2 regions of the Promicromonospora sp. NPDC057138 genome follow, and region 1 is predicted to be linked to the other one. Evidence: predicted binding sites of a transcription regulator. Region 1 holds the regulator's gene; the other holds the start of a gene.
The links. Region 1 encodes HrcA, which represses chaperone genes, less so after heat shock. Its sites were predicted from a motif close to TTNGCACTCGNNNNNNNCGAGTGCNAA; they were not measured.
Positions count from the first base shown of each region.

Region 1 (7,255 bases):
CGACGTCGGTGACGACCAGCACCTGCGCCTCGACGGCCTCGCGCACCGTCTCCTCGGGCTCGGCGCCGACGTTCGGGACGACGTGCTGCCCGGACTGTGTCGAGGGGAGCCGTCCTGAGCCTGTCGAGGGGTCCGCCAGGACGTCGTCGAGCACGTCGTACCAGACGCGCGGGCCGGCGGCCGCGACCACGCGGCACAGCGCCTGGGCCTGCCGGCTCAGGTTCCAGTAGCGCAGCAGGAGGATGTCGCGCAGGGAGTCGGGCAGGTCGGTGCCGAGAAAGCCGACGAGCTCCTCGACGTAGAAGGGGACGCCCTCGCTGCGGTCCGCCAGGTCGGCGAGCGCCTGGGCGTCGAGGCCGGTGTCGAGCCCGGCGTCGAGCAGGTCCTGCGCCATCTCGCGGACCTCGCTCTCGCCCAGGCGGGTCAGGTCGAGGCGGGTGGTGAGGCGGGCCCGGTCGAGCTCGGCCATGACGGTGCGCAGGGGGTGTGCGCGTCCGACGTCGTCGCTGCGGTAGGTGAGCAGGAGGAGCAGGCCGGGGGGCGCGGTGCGGGCGAGGCGGAGGGCGACGGCGCGGGTGACGTCGTCGGACCAGTGCAGGTCCTCCATGACCACGACGAGGGGCTGGTCGGCCGCGAGGCCGGTGAGCAGGTCGGTGAGGACCTCGGGGATGCGGTCGGCTCCGGCGTCGGACGCCGGGGCGACGAGCTGCGGTGCTACCGCGGACAGGGCGCCGGCGGCGGGTCCGGCCGCGGCGACGACGGTGTCGGGACGGCCGACTGCCTGGACGATGCCGTGCAGCAGGCCGGCGAGGGCCGCGTAGGGGAGGGGCCCGGACCCTTCGTCGGCGCACTGCCCGGTGACGACGGTGACGCCGTCGGCGCGTGCGGTGAGCTCGTCGAGGAGGCGGGTCTTGCCGATGCCCGCCTCGCCGGCGATCACGAGGGTGCGGTTGGCGCCCGAGCGGACGTCGTCGAGAGCGGCGGTCAGCGCGCCGAGCTCACGGGCTCGGCCCACCAGGCGCGCACGAGGGACCGGCATGGGCTCATCGTCCCATGCCGGTCCCGTCGTCGTGTCTGTCACTGTGTCGATGGTCGTCGTCTCGGTGGGCATCGTCGCTGGTCAGCATCGTGCTGGACGGCTGGGCGGGCGGTCAGGCGACCCGGGGGCGTGCGGCGTGCGTGGCCCGCTCCGCGGTGCGCTCGGCGCCGCGGCGCTCGGCCGCCTGCCGGCGGACGGTGTCGCGCTGCTCGCGGGCCACCCGCGCCTGCTCGGCCCGGCGGTCGAGGTCCTGCTCGTTCTGGCGGTACTCGGCGTAGCTGGTGAAGCCGAACATGGTGTTCCTCCTGGTCGATGCCGGCCCCTCGCCGGCAGTGGTTCTAGATTCGTCCGTGAGGTAGCCCCGGCGGATCGGGCGGTCGCCGCATCTTTCGGGCCGGTTCTCCGGGGCGGTTCGGGGGCCCCTAAGGCATTGCCCTACTCAGCCCCTCGCGAACGTGTAGGAGGCCTTGGTCACCCGCGTGACCTGCGGGTCCGGTGCGTCCCGTGCGGGCGCGCGACGGGCTGGGCGCGGGTCGGGGACTTGGCCCCTGGCGTGTGCCGCGTAGGATTGGCACTCGGTCGGCGAGAGTGCTGGAGCGAGAGCGCTGGAGAGCGGCCGGAACCCGGGTGCAGGTCCCGGACGTTCTATCTGGGACGGAGGTGAGCGCGGTGAGCGAGGAACGCAGGCTCGATGTCTTGCGAGCGATCGTGGAGGACTATGTCCGGACACGGGAGCCCGTCGGATCGCGCATACTCACCGAGCGGCACAAGCTCGGCGTCTCGCCCGCGACGGTGCGCAACGACATGGCCGCGCTCGAGGAGGCCGGGCTCATCGCCCAGCCGCACACCTCGGCGGGGCGCATCCCCACGGACAAGGGCTACCGCCTGTTCGTGGACCAGCTCGCGGAGGTGCGGCCGCTGACCGTGCCCCAGAAGCGCGCCATCGAGACCTTCCTGTCCGAGGCGGTCGACCTGGACGACGTCGTGGCGCGGGCCGGGCGGCTCATCGCCCAGCTCACGGGCCAGGTCGCCGTCGTGCAGTACCCCTCGCTGCGCCGGTCCGGGCTGCGGCACCTCGAGCTCGTGCCCTCTGCCGAGGGGCGGCTCCTCGTGGTCGTGATCACGGACACGGGACGGGTGGAGCAGCGCTTCCTCGACGTGCCCGTGGGCCTGGACGACGGGACGCTCGGCGAGCTGCGCGCCCGCTTCAACGCCGTCGCCGCGGGCCACCGCCTCACCGAGATCGGCACCGCCTTCGCGCGGGTCACCGAAGCCATGCCCGACGAGCACCGGGCGCTGGCCACCGCAGTGGCCGAGGTCGTCACCGCCGCGCTCGCCGAGGAGAGCGAGGAACGCATAGTGCTGACGGGCCAGGCCAACCTGGCGCGGGCAAGCATGCGGTTCGAACAGGGCCTGCGCCCGGTGCTCGAGGCGCTGGAGGAGCAGGTGGTCCTGCTCGGTCTCCTCACCGACATGACCGACGACGCCGGGGTGGCGGTGAGCATCGGCCACGAGAACCGCATGGCGGGCCTGTCGGAGACCTCCGTCGTCACCTCCGGCTACGGCTCGTCCACCGGCGACACCGTCGCGATCCTGAGCTCGATCGGCCCCACCCGTATGGACTATCCGGGCACCATCGCCGCGGTGCGCGCCGTCGCGCGCTACCTGTCGCGAGTGCTGCCCAGCTGACACCCCCACCTTCCACAATCCTCCCCACAAAGAGAGACCTGTGACCGACTACTACGAGATTCTCGGTGTTCCGCGCGACGCCTCGCCCGAGCAGATCAAGAAGGCCTACCGCAAGCTGGCTCGTGAGCTGCACCCCGACGTGGCGGGTGACGTGGGCGAGGACCGGTTCAAGGACGTCGCGCGCGCGTACGAGGTGCTGTCCAACCCGGACAAGCGCCAGCAGTACGACATGGGCGTGGACCCGACCGCGCCGGGCGGTGGCGCGGGCGGCGGGTTCGGCGCCGGGTTCGGTTTCCAGGACATCTTCGAGACCTTCTTCGGCGGCGGGCAGCCCGCCGGGCCGGTCCCGCGCGCACGGCGCGGCAACGACGCGCTGGTGCGCCTCGACCTCGAGCTCGCCGAGGCCGTCTTCGGCGCCAAGCGCGAGATCCAGGTCGACACCGCGGTGGTCTGCAACACCTGCGGCGGCGACGGCGCGCGGCCGGGCACCTCGGCGCGCACCTGCGACGTCTGCCACGGCCGCGGCTCCGTGCAGCGGGTGGCCCGCTCGTTCCTCGGCCAGGTCATGACGAACCAGCCGTGCTCCGCCTGCGGCGGCTTCGGCACCGTGATCCCCGAGCCGTGCACCGACTGCTCCGGCGAGGGCCGCGTGCGCTCGCGCCGCACCATCTCGGTCAACGTGCCCGCCGGCGTCGACACCGGCACGCGCATCAAGCTTTCCGCGCAGGGCGAGGTGGGCCCCGGTGGTGGCCCCGCCGGCGACCTGTACGTCGAGATCCGCGAGCGCGCGCACGACACGTTCGTCCGCCGCGGCGACGAGCTGCACTGCACCCTCCAGGTGCCGATGACGGCGGCGGCGCTCGGCACCGTGCTCGAGCTCGACACCCTGGACGGGCTCCAGGAGATCGACCTGCGCCCGGGCACGCAGCCCGGCCAGGTGATGACCCTCAAGGGCCTCGGCGTGGGACACCTGCACTCCCCGGGGCGTGGCGACCTCAACGTGCACATCGAGGTCCAGGTGCCCACCGCGCTGGACGAGGAGCAGACCGCCCTCCTGCAGCAGCTCTCGGTGCTGCGCGGCGAGGAGCGGCCCGAGTCGCGGCTCGCGTCGGTCCACGGCGGCGTGTTCTCGCGCCTGCGCGACAAGCTCAGCGGGCGCTGACCGCCGGTCCATGAGCGCGCCAGTCTTTCTCGCGGAGGCGTCCGCCGCCCATCCGTTGTCCGGGTACGCGGCCGGCTCGGTGTACGTGCTCGACGGCGCGGAGGGCCGGCACGCCGGCGTCGTCCAGCGCCGCGGCCCCGGGGAGCGGATCGACGTGGTCGACGGCGCCGGGGTGCGCCTGCGGACCGTCGTCGAGTCCGTCGACGGCGCGGAGGTGCACCTGCGCGTCGACCAGGTCGACGTCGAGCCGGCGCCCGCCGTCGTCATCACGCTGGTCCAGGCCCTCGCCAAGGGCGACCGTGACGAGATGGCGATCGAGGCCGCCACCGAGACCGGGGCGGACGCGATCGTCCCCTGGCAGGCGGACCGCTCGGTCGTCGTATGGCGCGGGGACCGGGCAGCGAAGTCGCGGGCGCGCTGGGTCAGCACCGTGCGCGCCGCGACGAAGCAGGCCCGCCGGTGCCGCATCCCCGACGTCGAGCTGCCGCTGACCACCAAGCAGCTCGCCGCCCGTGCCCGCGAGGTGGTCGCCGCGGGCGGGACGGTAGCGGTGCTGCACGAGGAGGCGTCGGACGGCCTCGCCACGGTGCCGCTGCCCGACGCCGGCGAGCTGCTCGTCGTCGTCGGACCCGAGGGCGGGATCTCCGAGGCGGAGGTCGCCCTCCTCACGGACGCGGGCGCCGTGCTGGCCCGCCTGGGCCCGCACGTCCTGCGCACCTCCACGGCAGGCCCGGTGGCGATAGCCCTCCTGAGCACCCGCCTGGGCCGCTGGTAGACAGTTGAGTGCTGGGTATTTGCGGGTCTTGACGCCTCGACCCGACAAATACCCAGCACTCAACGATCAGTTCGCTACGTTGAACTCCACGCGGCGGTTCTTCTCCAGGTCCGCGAAGGTTCTCGGGACCACCAGCGGGTCCGACTCGCCGTAGCCCTTCGACGTCAGCCGGTCGCTGTCGATGCCGAGCTCCACCAGCCGGTCCAGCACCTCCTCGGCGCGGCGCTCGCTGAGCTCCTGGTTGTGCGACGTAGTGCCCACCGAGTCGGTGTGCCCCTCGATCCGGACCTCGACCTCCGGGTGCTCCTCGAGCACCTCGGCGGCCTCCCGTACCACACGCCGACCGTCCGCGGTCAGGCGCGCGCTGTCCGTGACGAACGTGATGTTCGGGATCTCGACCAGGTCCTCCTGGGCCTGCTCCCGCTCCTTGCGCGTGGGCTCACGCTCCGGCTTGTCGCCCTCGGGCTCGGCCGTCTCGCCGTCCGTCGGCTCGCTGTCGGACGGCGGGTCGGTCGCCTCGGGCGAGGGCGTCGCCTCGGCGGTGGCGCTGTCCTCGCCCGGGGTGCTCTCGGGATCGCTCGCAGCGGCGGCCTCCGCCGACGCCAGGCCGTCCGGCGTGTACGCCACGGTGGTGCGGATGCCGTCCACGTCGCCCACGACGTCGGCCGCCGCCAGCGCGTCCGCGTCGGTCGGCGCGGTCACGTCGGCGTCGCGGCCCGTGAGCTCGACCTCCACCGCGCCGAGCCCGGCCGCCGAGAGGGCCTCCTGCGCGCGCTCCGTCAGCTTCGACTCGATCTGATCGCGGAACCCCGTGTCCTGGACCCCCGAGAGCACGCCCAGCCCGAGGACCGCGACGATCACCGGAGGGAGAACCGCCCGCAGGTTCATGCCTTGACCTCGGACTCCGCGGACTCGGTGTCGCCGCCCCCGGCCGCCGTCCTCGCCTCGTCAGCGGCGAGCGCCGCGGCCTTGGCGTCCGCGTCCTCGATCTCGTCGACGTCCGTGTAGTCCACGTCCTCGCTGAACTTGGCCCGCCGCTCCTGACCGCCCACGAGGTAGTCCTGGTACTCCCGCAGGGCGTCCTCGTCGCCGTTCGCCAGGAGCTTGGCCTGCTCGGCCCAGCTCGCGGCGGCCGGGGCGAACTTGATGCCGCCGTCGGCGAGTGCCCCGCGCAGCTCGGACTCCGACGCGGCGGCGACCTTGGCGTAGGTCGTGTAGCCGGCCGACTTGAGCGTGGCCTCGATCTTCGGGCCGATGCCCTCGATGCGGCGCAGATCCTGCGGCTCGGGCTCGGGCTCGGGCTCGGGCTCCGGCGTCGGCTCGGCCGCGGCGGCCTCCGCCTCGTCCTCGGCAATCGCCTCGGCCTTCGCGTCGGCGCCCGCGATCTCGTCGACGTCGGCGTAGTCGACGTTCTCCTTGAACTTCGAGGCGCGGTCCTGGCCGCCGATGAGGTAGTCCTGGTACTCCCGCAGGCCGTCCTCGTCGCCGTCGACCAGGTACTGCGCCTGGTCGGCCCAGCTCGTGGCGGCCGGGGCGAACGTGATGCCCGCCGAGGACAGCGCCTCGCGCAGCTCGTCCTCGCTCGCGCCGGCGACCTCGGCGTAGGTCGTGTAGCCGGCGGACTTGAGGGCCGACTCGATCTTCGGCCCGATGCCCTCGATGCGCTGCAGGTCCTGCGGCTCGGGCTCGGGCTCCGGCGTCGGCTCGGCCTCGACCGCGGCGGCCTCCGCCTCGTCCTCGGCGATCGCCTCGGCCTTCGCGTCGGCGCCCGCGATCTCGTCGACGTCGGCGTAGTCGACCTTCTCGTTGAACTTCGCGCGCCGCTCCTGGCCGCCCACGAGGTAGTCCTGGTACTCCTCCAGGCCCTCGGCGTCGCTGTCCACGAGGTACTGCGCCTGGTCGGCCCAGCTGCTGGCCGACGGCGCGAACTTGATGCCCTGGCCCGCGACGGCCTCGCGCAGCTCGTCCTCGGTCGCGGCGGCGATCTTGGCGTACGTGGGATAGCCGGCGGCGACCAGCGCGGACGCGATCTTGGGCCCGATGCCCTCGATGCGCCGCAGGTTGTCGGGGGTCTCGGGGGCGTCGGCCTTCGCGGCGGGCCCGTCCGCTTCCGGCGCGGCGGCTGCCTTGGCCGCGGCGTCCGCCTCGGCGGCCTTGCGCGCGACGGCCTCGGCCTCGGCGACGACGTCGGCCTCGGCGGCCTCGACGTCGGCCTCGCCGTCAGCTGCGTCCGCCGGCTCGCTCTCCGCGGCGTCGTCACCCGCACCGTCGGCGGGGGCGTCGGCCTGGTCGGCGTCGGCGTCCGACGCGCTGTCCGCGACCGGGAGCACCGTGTCCGTGCCGACGGCGGTCTCGGGGTCGGGCGATCCATCAGTGCCCGTATCGGAGGCGGCGACGGCGAGCGCGCGCACCGGCTCGGCGTCGGCCTGCTCCGTGTCCGCATCCGTACCGGCCTCGGCACCCGCCGCAGTCGCGGCAGCCTGCTCCGTCTCGGCGCTCGACGCCGACCGGGCGGCGGTAGCGCGCGCGGCGGCCTCGGCCTTCTCGGCAGTGTGTTTGCCCTTGGCACGGTGGCCCCAGACGAGCCAGC
Region 1 is NZ_JBHUUX010000007.1:62,905-70,159, forward strand. It holds gene ACFT2C_RS06935 (ATP-binding protein) at 1-1,039, opposite strand, end outside; gene ACFT2C_RS06940 (hypothetical protein) at 1,152-1,334, opposite strand; gene hrcA (heat-inducible transcriptional repressor HrcA) at 1,709-2,728, shown strand; gene dnaJ (molecular chaperone DnaJ) at 2,769-3,890, shown strand; gene ACFT2C_RS06955 (16S rRNA (uracil(1498)-N(3))-methyltransferase) at 3,901-4,665, shown strand; gene ACFT2C_RS06960 (OmpA family protein) at 4,732-5,553, opposite strand; gene ACFT2C_RS06965 (helix-hairpin-helix domain-containing protein) at 5,550-7,255, opposite strand, start outside.

Region 2 (7,255 bases), on a different contig from region 1:
ACGGCCGCGCAACGGCGTGCGGCCGGATCAAGCCCGAAGGGATGGGACCCATGAAGCGATCAATGATGATCTCGGCGGCCGCAGCAGGGGCGGCAATGCTGCTTGCCGCGCCCGCGGTCGCCGCACCAGCGGTGTTCGTGGAGCACTGGACCGAGCACGACGAGTTCCTCGCGCAGGAGCGGTTCAGCACACCGGAAGAGGAGTGGTGCCCGCAGGTCGATTTCCCGGTGTGGGTCGAAGATGACGGCTCCGGGACGTTCCGCCTGCTCAGCCACGGCGACTCGCCGCTCTACGGGGCGAGCACCTTCAACCGCGAGGGCTCGTTCACGAACCTCGACACCGGTCAGGCCTACTCGTTCACCTCTCACGGTCAGGACAAGGACTCGCTCGTCACCGACCTGGGCGGCGGCCTGCTCTCGATCGAGGCGCAGACCACGCAAGCAACGACCTGGTACGGCCCCGACGGCAAGAAGCTGTTCCTCGACGCCGGGCGTCTGACGTTCACGGTCGTGATCGACACGAAGGGGACCCCGACGGACGAGGACGACGAGGAGGTCGGCTTCGAGTTCGGCGGCACCACCGGGATCTTCCAGACCACCGGCCGGGACTTCTGCGACGACCTCGTCGAGTTCATCGGCTGAACGTGGACCCGGGGCTCGTTGTCACACGCGGGGCCACGACTGCGGCGTCGGCCATTTCGCGGAGCGGCCGTCGCCGCTGGAGGTGCCCGTCAGGCGGCGCTTGACCCACGGGCCCACGTGCTGCCGCATCCAGGCCGCGTTGGCGCGTGCGGCGTCGCGGAAGGCGGCGGGCGGAGCGGCGTCCAGCGGGGTGTCGTAGGCGGCGTCGTCCGGCTCGAGACCGAGGGCCACCAGGGCGGCGTTCGCCACCCGCTGGTGCCCCTCGGGGGTGAGGTGGATGCGGTCGTCGGACCAGAGGCGCAGGTCGGCCAGGGACCGCATGCCCCACAGGTCCAGCACGCGCGCGCCGTGGCGGCGAGCGATGGACCAGACGTTCGCGTTGAAGATGCCCACGCGGCCGTTGGTCCAGCTCAGGGCGGCGCCCGCCTTGAAGCCGGTGCCCATCAGGACGTCGGCGCCGGTGGCGCGGAGCGCGGCGACTGCGTCCTCCAGCGCGGCCGAGATCGCGTCGATGTCGGCCGAGGCGCGCAGGATGTCGTTCCCGCCCCCGACCAGCGAGACGAGGTCCGGCTGGGCGCCGACGGTGACGTCCAGCTGCTCCTCGATGATCGGGCGCAGCTTGCGGCCGCGGATCGCGAGGTTCGCGTACTCGAGCGGCGCCTCGTCGGCCGCGATGCGGCGCGCCGAGAGCGCGGCCGCGAGATTGTCGGCCCAGCCGCGCTGGACGTCCGGGGCGTCGGGGTACGGGTCCCACAGGCCCTCCGAGAAGGAGTCGCCCATGGCGATGTACCGCGCCCAGCGGACGGGAACGGTCATCGGGAGGTCGGTGGTGTGGCCTTCCGGGTCTGAGGATGTCGTGGCGCTCACGGCGCTCATTCTCGCGCGTGTACCGGGGAGTCTGCCGGTTCGGGGGTGTGACGGGCAGCACAAACTGGCAGTGTCGGTGGCTACCGGTAACCTCCTGGACGTGGAGACCACAGTGAACCCGACACCCCCTGTCGACACCGCCGCCGCGTCCGGCCCTCCGCCGTTGTCGCAGGTCATCGCACCGGACTGGGCAGAGGCGCTCGCCGACATCGAGCCACGCATCCATGCGATGGGTGACTTCCTGCGCACGGAGGTCGCCGAGGGGCGCACCTACGTCCCCGCGGGCGAGAACGTGCTCGCGGCGTTCAAGCGCCCGCTCGCGGACGTGCGGGTGCTCATCGTGGGCCAGGACCCGTATCCGACGCCGGGCCACGCCATGGGCCTGTCTTTCTCCGTCCAGCCGGACGTGCGCCCCGTGCCGCGGTCGCTGGCCAACATCTACCAGGAGCTGCAGGACGACCTCGGCGCCCCGCTCCCGTCGAACGGCGACCTGCGCCCCTGGGCCGACCAGGGGGTCATGCTGCTGAACAGGACGCTCACCTGCCGGCCCGGCTCCTCCGACTCCCACGCGGGCAAGGGCTGGGAAGAGGTCACCGAGGCGGCGATCCGTGCGCTGGTGGCGCGGGGCGGGCCGCTCGTGGCGATCCTGTGGGGCGCGAAGGCGCGCAACCTGAAGCCGTGGCTCGGCAACGTCCCGATCGTCGAGAGCGCGCACCCGTCGCCGCTGTCGGCGCGCAACGGGTTCTTCGGCTCGCGGCCGTTCTCCCGGGCGAACGCGCTGCTCGAGCAGCAGGGCGCGCAGCCGGTCGACTGGCGCCTTCCGTAGGGCGGTTCCGCGGGTTTCCGGGCGTCGTGGGGCGGGTCGACGTGTTGACACTGTGAAAGGGCAAGGATTGTGAAAGTGCAAGGCCGAATGGCAGGCAGGCGCTTCGGGCACGCGGTGACCCGATGAGCGAGATGCTGGTTTCGGGCGCCGACACCCCGGTCGCCGCGGGGGCCGAGAGCAAGCTCTCCGACCGTGACCGGGAGATTCTCGCGTTCGAGCGCAGGTGGTGGAAGTATGCGGGCGCCAAAGAGGAAGCAGCACGGGAACTGTTCGATCTGACGGCCACGCGTTATTACCAGGTTTTGAGTTCGCTGATCGACTCCCCGGCAGCCCTCGAGCACGACCCGATGCTGGTCACGCGCCTGCGCAGAGTCCGATCGGCCCGCCAGCGAGGACGTTCCGCACGCCGGTTGGCGGATGAGAACCACTGACCGGGCACCGATCCGTCACAACGACCCGCTACTCTCTCTGCCGTGACGAAGAGTGGCTACCCCTACCCGCCCGACGAGTTCGACGTCGCTGTCCCCGGGGGCGCACCTGTGGGTGTGCACCGTGCGCCGCGAAGCGGTTGGAGCTCGGCCTGGCCGTTCCTGTTGGTCGCCGTCGTGTGCGCCGCTGTGGCGTGGGGCGGCATCACGCTGTTGTCCGGGGGTGACGATCCGGCAGAGGCGTCGGGTAACGGTTCACCGTCCGCATCGGCGTCGGCTCCCGCGTCGCCCAGCGCATCCCCGAGCCCGTCGCCCTCCACCTCAACCTCCTCGTCGACGCCGACGGGGGTGGCAGGGGACCCGACCAAGGCCGACCTGACCGCGGGGGTCCAGGTCCTGAACTCGGGCGGGCCTACCGGGGCGGCGAAGACGGCGGCCGCGACGATCGTGGGAGCGGGCTTTGACGTGGCCAAGGTGATTGCTGATGACGACACCGCGGGTCTGGGCGAGGGGTACACCGAGACCACCGTGCTGTACGGCGCGGAACGGGCGGACACCGCCGCGGCTGTCGCCCAGGCGATCGGCGCGACCAACGCCATCGAATCCGCGGACGTCACGGCATCGGCATACGCGGTCATCGTCCTGATCAAGTAGCCGCGCAGCCGCCTCAACCCGTACCACTAGGTTGATATAGGTGTGCTTGGGCCTCGTCGCAGCCCTCTGACCTGCGCGTTCGCCGACCGCTTAATGCCCCATACCGGACATAGAGGGTTCCCTGGTGTGAGCCGGACCACTAGGCTCGAACCACCACGGGTCGACCGAGTGTCCCGTGCAGAGGTACAAGGAGAACTACGCATGGCCCAGGGCACCGTCAAGTGGTTCAACGCCGAGAAGGGGTATGGCTTTATTACCCCGACTGCCGGCGGCCAGGACCTTTTTGTTCACTACAGTGCGATCCAGTCCGATGGCTACCGGTCCCTCGATGAGGGTCAGGAAGTCGAATACGAGGTGGGGCAGGGACAGAAGGGTCCGCAGGCAGAGCAGGTTCGTCCACTCTGATCCGATGGGACGACGGGCGGGAAGGGCCCGCCCGTCGCCCGCCGCCCCCCAGGACTGCCGGGACCCAGACCCCGGCGTCCGATCTGGATGGTCGACGACGACCGCTGTCGCACCGTGTCGGACGATGACGCCCGAGGCTGACGAGCAGCCGCCCCGTACCGCGGCTGCTCGTTCTGATCTCTGACCCGCCCGTTTCCCCTTCGGGCGGGTCTCCTGGCGGGACGACCCGCCGTCGGCTGCGCGGCGCAGGACCGTGCGACGCGAGACCGTGATTCGATGGGGGAATGACCCTGCTCGACGCGGTGGTGGTGGGCTCCGGGCCGAACGGCCTGGCGGCCGCGGTGACGCTCGCTCGCGCCGGGCTCGGCGTCCGGGTCCTCGAGGCCCAGCCGACGATCGGCGGCGGCGCACGCACAGTCGCGATCCCCGAGCTCGCCGGCGACATGCTCTTCGACCTCTGCTCCGCCGTGCACCCGATGGCCTGGGCGTCGCCGTTCTTCCGGGCCTTCGACCTCCCCGCGCACGGCGTCGAGCTGGTCGCTCCGGACATCGCCTACGCCCAGCCGCTCGACGGCGACCGCGCGGGCCTCGCCTTCCGCGACCTGGCCCGGACCGCCGACCGGCTTGGGCCCGACGGCGCCGCGTGGCGCGACCTGCTCGGCCCTCTCGCGGCCGACTGGCGGCAGGTCACGGCACTCGCCATGGGGGACAAGCGGACCCCGCGCGGCATGGTGGAAGGCGCGGGGAGGCCCGGCGAGCACGCGGGGACGGCGTCGAGCATGCTCTCGATGATCCGGCCCGGGCTGCGGTTCGGCAGTGCCCTCCTGGAGCAGGGCGGCGTGCGCTGGGACCGGCGGTTCCTCACCGCTGAGGCAAAGGCGCTGCTCACCGGGGTTGCGGCACACAACATCACGCCGCTCCCGTCGCTCGCGGGCGCGGGTACCGCGCTGCTCCTCGCGGCGCTCGCGCACGCCGACGGCGGCTGGGCGATCCCCGTCGGCGGCTCCCAGGCCATCATCGGCGCCCTGGTCCGCGACCTGGAGGCGCACGGGGGCACCGTCGAGGCCGGCCGCAGGGTCAGGAGCTGGTCGGACCTTCCGCCCGCCCGCGCGGTCCTCTTCGACACCACGCCCGCCACCCTGCTCCGGATCGCGGGGGACCGGGTCGGTCCGGTCCGCCGCGCGGCCCTGCGCCGGTTCCGGCACGGGAACGCGGCGGCCAAGGTCGACTTCGTGCTGTCGGGTCCGGTGCCGTGGGGGGTGCCCGACGTCGGGCGCGCCTCGACCGTGCACGTCGGCGGGACGCGCGCCGAGATGGTGATCGCCGAGGACACCGTCGCGCACGGGCTGCACGCCGAGCGCCCGGTCGTCCTGGTCAGCGACCCGAGCGTCGCGGACCCGAGCCGGATGCGCGGGCGGAACCGGCCGCTGTGGGCTTACGCACACGTCCCGGCCGGCTCGACGGAGGACGTCACCGGGGCGGTCACCCGGCAGATCGAACGGTTCGCGCCCGGCTTCCGCGACGTCGTCGTCGGCTCGCGGTGCATCCCCGCGGCGCAGATGGAGCGGCACAACGAGAACTATCCCGGGGGCGACATCTCGGCGGGCGCGGCCACCATGTGGCAGATGCTCGCGCGCCCCACGCTCGCGCCGGACCCGTACCAGGTCGCCGAGGGTGTGTACCTCTGCTCGGCGTCGACCCCGCCCGGTCCGGGCGTGCACGGCATGGGCGGCTGGCACGCCGCCCGCCGGGCGCTGCTGCGGGAGTTCGACGTGCGGCACACGCCCGGTCTGGCGCCGGGGTAGGCCCGCGTCGCGTTTCGCCCGCGGTGTACGCGCCTTGCACTCTCAAGGTCCGAGTGCCAATAATGTCTTAGCACTCTCCGTTCGAGAGTGACAGCAGGGTCGAATGGTGAGGCCTCCTGTCGCGGCGAGACATGATCGCCGAGGCGGAGGCCGTCCGTCGCGGGCACCGGCCGGCCTGGACAAGCCACCAGCGGAGGATTCATCCCCATGGCCAAGATCATCGCTTTCGACGAGGAAGCTCGTCGAAGCATGGAGCGCGGGCTCAACCAGCTCGCTGACACGGTGAAGGTCACGCTCGGCCCGAAGGGCCGCAACGTCGTTCTGGACAAGAAGTGGGGCGCCCCCACGATCACGAACGACGGCGTCTCCATCGCCAAGGAGATCGAGCTCGACGAGCCGTTCGAGAAGATCGGTGCGGAGCTCGTCAAGGAGGTCGCCAAGAAGACTGACGACGTCGCGGGTGACGGCACCACCACCGCCACCGTGCTCGCCCAGGCGCTCGTGAAGGAGGGCCTGCGTGTCGTTGCCGCCGGCGCCAACCCGATTGCCATCAAGCGCGGCATCGAGAAGGCCGTCGAGGCGGTCACCGAGCAGCTGCTGAACGCTGCCAAGGAGATCGAGACCAAGGAAGAGATCGCTGCCACGGCCGCCATCTCGGCCGGTGACCCGGCGATCGGCGAGCTCATCGCCGAGGCCCTTGACAAGGTGGGCAAGGAAGGTGTCATCACCGTCGAGGAGTCGAACACCTTCGGCCTCGAGCTCGAGCTCACCGAGGGTATGCGCTTCGACAAGGGCTTCCTCGCCCGCTACTTCGAGACGGACCCCGAGCGCCAGGAGGCCGTGCTCGAGGACCCGTACGTCCTGATCGTCGAGTCGAAGATCTCGAGCGTCAAGGACATGCTGCCGCTGCTCGACCAGGTCATGAAGTCGGGCAAGTCGCTCCTGATCATCGCCGAGGACGTCGAGGGCGAGGCCCTGGCGACCCTGGTGCTGAACAAGATCCGTGGCACCTTCAAGTCCGTCGCCGTCAAGGCTCCGGGCTTCGGCGACCGCCGCAAGGCGATGCTGCAGGACATCGCGATCCTCACCGGCGGCCAGGTCATCACCGAGACGGTGGGCCTCAAGCTGGAGAACGCGACGCTCGAGGAGCTCGGCCAGGCGCGCAAGGTCGTCGTCACCAAGGACGAGACCACGATCGTCGAGGGTGCCGGCGACGCCGACCTCATCGCCGGTCGCGTGAACCAGATCCGCAGCGAGATCGAGAAGTCGGACTCCGACTACGACCGCGAGAAGCTCCAGGAGCGCCTCGCCAAGCTGGCCGGCGGCGTGGCCGTCATCAAGGCCGGCGCGGCCACCGAGGTGGAGCTCAAGGAGCGCAAGCACCGCATCGAGGACGCCGTTCGCAACGCGAAGGCTGCCGTCGAGGAGGGCATCGTCGCCGGTGGTGGCGTCGCCCTCATCCAGGCCGGTGCCGTCGCGTTCGCCAAGCTCGAGCTCGATGGTGACGAGGCGATCGGTGCCCAGATCGTGCGTGCCGCGATCGACGCCCCGCTCAAGCAGATCGCCATCAACGCCGGCCTCGAGGGCGGCGTCGTGGCGGAGAAGGTGCGCAACCTCCCCTCCGGTCAC
Region 2 is NZ_JBHUUX010000025.1:59,821-67,075, reverse strand. It holds gene ACFT2C_RS15355 (hypothetical protein) at 51-641, shown strand; gene ACFT2C_RS15350 (SGNH/GDSL hydrolase family protein) at 663-1,421, opposite strand; gene ACFT2C_RS15345 (uracil-DNA glycosylase) at 1,672-2,334, shown strand; gene ACFT2C_RS15340 (DUF3263 domain-containing protein) at 2,457-2,765, shown strand; gene ACFT2C_RS15335 (LytR C-terminal domain-containing protein) at 2,808-3,416, shown strand; gene ACFT2C_RS15330 (cold-shock protein) at 3,618-3,821, shown strand; gene ACFT2C_RS15325 (phytoene desaturase family protein) at 4,106-5,626, shown strand; gene groL (chaperonin GroEL) at 5,834-7,255, shown strand, end outside.
Region 2: the regulator HrcA is predicted to act here: its motif matches at 5,660-5,686, upstream of groL (chaperonin GroEL).